Regions from separate parts of the Blastococcus saxobsidens DD2 genome, predicted to be linked through region 2. Evidence: riboswitches for the same ligand, from Rfam matches in the RefSeq annotation. Region 2 holds a riboswitch; each other region holds the start of a gene.

Evidence for each region. Region 2 has a riboswitch for cyclic di-AMP ahead of BLASA_RS09530 (C40 family peptidase). Riboswitches for the same ligand answer to the same signal wherever they lie in the genome.
Region 1: it holds a riboswitch for cyclic di-AMP, as region 2 does, so the genes downstream of both, BLASA_RS12990 (hypothetical protein) here and BLASA_RS09530 (C40 family peptidase) in region 2, are expected to answer to the same signal.
Region 3: it holds a riboswitch for cyclic di-AMP, as region 2 does, so the genes downstream of both, BLASA_RS13680 (lytic transglycosylase domain-containing protein) here and BLASA_RS09530 (C40 family peptidase) in region 2, are expected to answer to the same signal.

Annotation. Positions count from the first base shown of each region.
Region 1 covers NC_016943.1:2,746,059-2,748,251, forward strand. The annotation lists gene BLASA_RS12985 (serine/threonine-protein kinase) at 1-71, opposite strand, end outside; gene BLASA_RS12990 (hypothetical protein) at 208-1,122, opposite strand; cyclic di-AMP (ydaO/yuaA leader) riboswitch at 1,407-1,556, opposite strand; gene BLASA_RS12995 (bifunctional 3'-5' exonuclease/DNA polymerase) at 1,710-2,193, opposite strand, start outside.
Region 2 covers NC_016943.1:2,018,978-2,021,170, forward strand. The annotation lists gene BLASA_RS25920 (M15 family metallopeptidase) at 1-329, shown strand, start outside; gene BLASA_RS09525 (hypothetical protein) at 362-679, shown strand; cyclic di-AMP (ydaO/yuaA leader) riboswitch at 865-1,044, shown strand; gene BLASA_RS09530 (C40 family peptidase) at 1,190-2,146, shown strand.
Region 3 covers NC_016943.1:2,880,756-2,882,948, reverse strand. The annotation lists gene BLASA_RS13685 (class I SAM-dependent methyltransferase) at 1-615, shown strand, start outside; cyclic di-AMP (ydaO/yuaA leader) riboswitch at 741-885, shown strand; gene BLASA_RS13680 (lytic transglycosylase domain-containing protein) at 1,076-1,978, shown strand.

The sequences.
Region 1 (2,193 bases), 730 kb from region 2:
CCGACGGCGATCAGTTCCTGGAGCTCGTAGCGGTCGTTCAGAAACCGGTGGCCCGTCTCGACGGTGCTCACTCCCGGTTCCTCCGTGCTCCCCGGCGCGGGGTCGTCCCCGCCCGTCGTCCGGTCGCTGTCCAGGACGAAGAGTGCCCGCCCGGCGCCGCGCCGAACCCTCGACGTGCTGCCGGGGCGATCCCCCGGCCGGCCGCGTTCAGCCGCGGTAGTTCACGTGCACGTGGTCGTAGTGGTTGGCGGTCGCGCTGCCTCGGTTCTCCATCGCCTGCCAGGAGCCGCCCGGGGAGGAGAGCATCCGCTGCTGCCAGATCAGGTAGTCCACGCCCAGCTCGGCCCAGTGCGCCCGGTGGTAGGCGACGATCGCGTCCCCGAGAGCGGCGTCGGACATGACCATGTAGTCCAGCGCCAGCCCGGAGGGGTGCCCGCCCGGGTCGGCCGCGCTGGCCCGGGTGCCGCCGAGGGTGATGCTCCCGGCGCCCGGCACATTGCTGACCACCGCGTCGGCGGCGCGCTGGACCTGCGGTCGGACGCTTCCGGCGTTGTTGGTGATGCGGGCGACCGCGGTGGCCGCGACCGAGGCGGCCGCCGTGACCGCCTCCTCCGCCTGCTGCCGGGGGGTGGGCGCGGCCGCCTGGGCCTCGGCAGCGGCCCGCTCCTCGGCAGCCCGAACCTCGGCCTCCGCGGCCGCCTGGGCCTCGGCAGCGGCGGCCGCCTGGGCCTCGGCAGCGGCACGGGCGGCCGCCTCGGCCTCCGCCTTCTGCTGGTCGAGCACGGCCTGGTCGGCGGCGGCCTGCGCCTGCTGCGCGGCGACCTGCTCCGCCTCCCGCGTGCTGCGGCTGGCCGCGAGGTCCTGCAGCGGCTCGAGGTCCTCGGTGACGTCGATGGGCGCGGACTGGGCGCTGAGCCCCAGTTCCTGGGCGACGCTGACCGACTGCGGCGTCCCGGGCTCGGCCTGCGCGGCGGGGTCCACGCCGACGAGCACGTTGACCATGACGGCACCGGCGGCGGCCATGCCCAGGTACAGCGCGGGGCGGCGGACGGTTGCCGGCGGACGGCGGTGGCCACGGGGGGCCGGGCGACGACGGCCGGTGGTGGTGGTGCGGGGATCCATGGGTACGGGGTGCTCCGGAGCGGGTGCGCGGCCGGCCCTCGGGGGGCGGCTGCGGCGGGGATGCGGGCAGCGAGAGGGGGGTCTCACCAGGCGGCGGGAGACCTGCTGGCGGCCACCAGGCAACGGCGTTCAGCCGGTCGAGCGAAGAGGGCTCGGGGTGGTGGGCCGGCAGGCGCGGGTCGCCGGGCGAGGTGCGGTCAGATCCGCGGACGCGCCCGGAGGCGGCGGCGTCGGGTCGAGCAGGGTCGTGCAGCAGGGCAAGGGCGCGCCATCCGGCGGCTCTCCGTTCTTCCGTCTGCCGCCTACCGGGTTAGCTGACGGATTCGGGCGGGAAGTGGCCCTACCCGCGCCGCGACGTGCGCGGCGCGCGATTCACCCCAGTGCTGCGGTGGGTCCCCGGCTCGCCCTGGCGGGCGACTCGGCGGCGCCCGTTCGGACTCCCCGGGTGGGGAGGTGCGACCGACCGGACGCCAGCCACCGTAGCCGCCGTTATGCAGTCGTGACAATTGCGCGCAACGATTCTCCGGGCGTGATGCGTGTCGCGCGGCCGGACCCGGGGCTCCGGAGGTGTAGGCGCCGACGTCGGTTCAGCCCGCGTCGGCCCACGACCGGACGACGGCGACGTCCAGCGGGAAGTCGACGGGGAAGGTGCCGAAGAGCAGCCGGCCCGCGGTCCCCGCCGCCGCCCGGACCTCCTCGACCACCGCCCCGGCGAGGTCCGCGGGGGCGTGCACCACCACCTCGTCGTGGAGGAAGAAGGCCAGGTGCGGCCGCTGGTGCAGCGGTCCCGTGCCCCCGAGCCGCCAGAGCCGGTTCCGCAGGTCGGCCAGCCAGCACAGGGCCCACTCGGCGCCGGTGCCCTGGACGACGAAGTTGCGGGTGAACCGGCCCCACGCACGGCGGGCGCGGTCCCGCTCGTCCCGCGGACCGGCGGACTCGGCCGGCTCGCCGAGCTCGGCCTCGCGCTGCGCCCACGCACCGGTGGGCAGCGGGGAGCCCCGGCCGAGCAGCGTGTGCACCACCTCCCCGCGCTCACCGGCCCGTGCCGCCTCCTCCACCAGGCCGATCGCC
Region 2 (2,193 bases):
CGGCTCTCGGCGCTCCGATCTGCATCACCGACTCCTACCGGACCTACGCCGGCCAGGTGCGGTTGTACGGGCAGAAGCCGGCGCTCGCGGCGGTGCCCGGAACGAGCAACCACGGCTGGGGGCTGGCGGTGGATCTCTGCGGCGGCATCCAGGCGTTCGGCACCCCCCAGTACGCCTGGATGGTGGCGAACGCCGGTTCAGATTCCTGCACCCCACGTGGGCTGATCCCGGCACCGGCCGCGAGGAGCCCTGGCACTGGGAGTACGCGGGCAGCTGAGAGCGGCCCGGGTGCCGGCGGCCGCGGCGGAATTGTCGGTGCCTCCTCCTAGCGTGCGGAACGACTCACGGAGGAGAAGAAGCGATGCTCATCGACTGCGACACCTGCACCGCCCGGGGGACCGGCTGCGCCGACTGCGTGGTCACCGTCCTGCTCGGGGCCCCGCCGGGATGGCAGGGGGTCGATCCGGTCGTGGTGCCGATGACCGGGCGCACCGGTGGTCCTGCACCGGTCACCGCCGAGGACGTCGTGCTCCCGCCGCCCGGCGTGGTGGTGGAGTTCGACGACGTGGAGCGCCGGGCTGTCCGCGCGCTGGCCGAGGGGGGCCTGGTGCCCCCGCTGCGTCACCGCGACGGCGCCGACGGCCACGGCGGCGAGGGATCCGGACGGCGCACGGGCTGATCGTCCCGTGCCCGTCGGAGCGGCCGCAGATACACCCGTCCGGGTGTATCCCGAGGTAGGCGCGCCGTACGGGGCGGGATGCCGTCCCACCCGTTCTCACCGTTCCCGTTTGTCACAGGCACATCAAGGTCGTTAGGGTCGTCGCCGTTCGGCCGGGTGGTCGTCACCCGTCGAGGGGTGGCCTCGACCGAACACCGCCTAATCACCGCGCGGCGTGCAGTCCCGGCGCCCGGGGTGTACCGGGGACCCACCGCAGTTCTGGGGTGAGTTCTCCCGCGGCCGGCTCGCCGGTGCGTGGGGGATAGGGCCAGTCTTCCCAGCCCGAACCCGTCAGCTAACTCGGTCGGCGGTAGCTGAGGAAGAAACGGAGAGCCGCCGCACGTGGCGACCCCAGACGCACCCCTGAGGCATGTCCGCGAACAGCGCCACACCGAACGCGAGGTGGCTTTCACGCGGAGTCCCCGCTCGGGGGCGTTGCGCTCCGGTCTCCTGGTCAGCGCCGTCGCTGCCGTGACCGTGACCCTGCTGCCGGCCACGGCGTCCGCCGTCCCCGATGAGGTCAGGACCGCCGACCAGGCGGCCGCCCGGGTGGCCGAGGCCAGCCACGAGCTCGAGGTCGTCTCCGAGCAGCTCAACGATGCACGGGTCGTCCTCGCCGGGCACCAGGCCGCGGCGACGACCGCCGGCGCGGCCGTCGTCGCCGCGGAGGGTCAGCTCGCGGCCCTCGACGGGCAGATCCGCCAGCTGGCCCGCAGTGCCTACACCGGCAGCGGCATGTCCCCGCTCGACCTCCTCCTGACCAGTGACTCGACCGACGAGCTGATCTTCTCCCTGGGCACCCTCGATGCGATCGCGGAGCACACCGACGAGGTGCTCACCGAGGTGGAGCAGGCGGCCGAGGTGGCCGACGAGTCGCGGGAGGCGGCGGCCGCCGCCACCGCCGCGGCGCAGGGCGTCGTGGACGAGATCACCGTCACGCGGCAGGAACTCGAGCGCAGGATCGCCGACTACCAGCGGCAGTACGACGCACTCACCGCCCAGCAGCAGGAGGAGGTGGCCCGCGCGCACGGAGGTGAGAGCCTCCCGGCGCCCAGCGGCGTGACCGCCCCCAGCTCCGCGGCGCAGGTGGCCGTCGACACCGCTCTCGCGCAGGCCGGCGACCCGTACGTGTGGGGCGCCGGTGGTCCGAACGCCTTCGACTGCTCCGGGCTGACGTCCTACGCCTACGCCGCGGCCGGGGTGATGCTGCCGCACTCCAGCCGGATGCAGTCGCAGATGGGTGTTCCGGTCTCCCGTAGTGAACTGCAGCCGGGCGACCTGCTCTTCTTCTACAGCCCGGTCAGCCACGTCGCCATGTACATCGGCAACGGGCAGATGGTGCACGCCTCGACCTCCGGCCAGCCGGTCAAGGTGGCGAGCGTGACAGCGATGGGCAGCTTCAACAGCGCCCGCCGCATCGTCGGCTGACAGTCGCGGGAGCATCGCAGCGAGCGCCGGCGCCCTCTCCGGAGGTC
Region 3 (2,193 bases), 860 kb from region 2:
CGTCCGGTGCGGCCCGCGCTGGTGCCGGAGGTGGAACTGCTGGTCGCCGCCGACGTCGTCGCCCTGTGGGAGGCGATGGAGACCCAGCACGGCCGCACCTCCACCGATCCACCCTTCTGGGCCGCGGCGTGGCCGGGCGGCCAGGCGCTCGCGCGGTACGTCCTCGACCACCCCGAGCTCGTCGCCGGGCGCACGGTGCTCGACCTCGGTGCCGGGAGCGGGCTGGTCGCCGTCGCCGCCGCCCGGGCCGGCGCGGCCGCGGTGCTGGCCAGCGACGTCGATCCGTTCGCGCTGACCGCGGTCACCGTCAACGCCGAGCTGAACGGGACACCGGGCATCACCCCGGTGGGCGACGTGCTGGGCGACGAGCCGCCCGACGTGGGCGTGATCCTGGCCGGCGACGTCTGCTACGACCGGGAGATGACCGACCGGGTGCTGCCGTTCCTGGACGCCGCCCGCGCGGGCGGTGCCGAGGTGCTGATCGGCGACCCGGGGCGGATCTACCTGCCGGAGGACCGGCTGGCCGCGCTGGCGGTGTACGACGTCCCCGACACCGAGCCGTCGCCCACCCGGCCGGCGGCCGTGCGCCGAACGACGGTGTGGCGGCTGCCCTGAGCCCCCGGGTTCCGGAGGTTTTGTCACCGGGGGATTGTCACGGCCCGATAACGGTGGTTACCGTGGCTCCGCCCGGCCGGTCGTCCACTCCCCATCCGGGGAGGTCCGCCCGGGCGCCGCCGAGTCACCCGCAGTCATCGAGCCGCGGGCGAGCCGGGGACCCACCGCAGCACTGGGGTGAATCGCGCGCCGCGCACGTCGCGGCGCGGGTAGGGCCACTTCCCGCCCGAACCCGTCAGCTAACTCGGTAGGCGGCCATCGGAAGGAACGGAGCGCCGCCGCATGGCGAGCCCACGGGCCCACCTGGCACGGAACTGCAGCAGGTACGCGGTCTCGCGGGCGCCGTCCCCGCGCTGAGCCCGGGCCCCGCCCGCACCCGCTGCCACGACCATCCCGCAGCAGCCCGCCGCCGTGTCGGCCGGCCGCCTGCTGCGCCCCGCACCAGGAGCAGTCCCACCCCATGAAGCCTCGCGCCACCTCCATCGCCCGTGCCCTGCGCCCGACCGGCGGCCGCAGCCGCATCCCGGGACCGGCCGGCCGGGCGGGGCTCCTGCTGGCGGTCGCCGCGGCGGGCGGCCTCGTGGCCACCGTCGTCGTCGCCGACGAGCCGGCCGCGCACGCCAAGCCGCAGCTGGCGTCGGTGAGCGTCGCGGCGCAGCTGGGCATCACCACCGAGGCGCCCGCCGACGTCGCCGAGGTCGCCGACACCGCCGCCGACTCGCTCGAGCAGCTCGCCGCCAGCCGCAGCGAGCGCGCCGCCGAGCAGACCGCCGCCGCGGAGGCCCGAGCCGCTGCCGAGCAGGCCGAGCTCGACCGCCGGGCTGCCGAGGAGGCGGCGCGGATCGCGGCCGAGGAGGCCGCGCGCCAGGCCGCGGAGGAGGCGGCCCGCCAGGAGGCCGCGCGCCAGGCGGCCGAGGAGGCTGCCCGTCAGGAGACCGCACGCCAGGCCGAGGCCGCACGCCAGGCCGAGGCCGCGCGCCAGGCCGAGGCCGCACGCCAGGCCGAGGCCGCGGCGGCTCGTGCGAGCCGGGCCCCGGCCGCGCCGGCCGCACCCGCCCCCCAGGCCGCGCCGTCCGGCTCCTACCAGAACTACGCGATGCAGAAGCTCGGCGGCTCCGGCAGCGAGTTCGGCTGCCTGGAGAGGCTGTGGGGCAAGGAGAGCGGCTGGAACCCCAACGCGCAGAACCCGCGGAGCACCGCGTACGGCATCGCGCAGTTCCTCGACTCCACCTGGGCCGGCACCGGCATCGCCAAGACCTCCGACGGCTACCGGCAGATCGACGCCGGGCTGATCTACATCCAGAACCGGTACGGCTCCCCCTGCGGCGCGTGGGCTGCTTTCCAGTCCAAGGGCTGGTACTGATCGCAGCCCCCACCGAGATCACCGGTCGTGCAGAACTCGAACGCTGATCCACCGGATGCATCGGTGGGCCGATCGCATGCGGGCCTGTGGGACGACGGCCGGTGTCTCAGGCGGGGGACCCGGCCTCGGCATTCGCGGTGAGAACCGGGCCGACCGTCTCGTAGCCCGTTCCCGTGCCTGCCGGCCCGGCGTCGGCGGGAGACGTGCGGCATGCC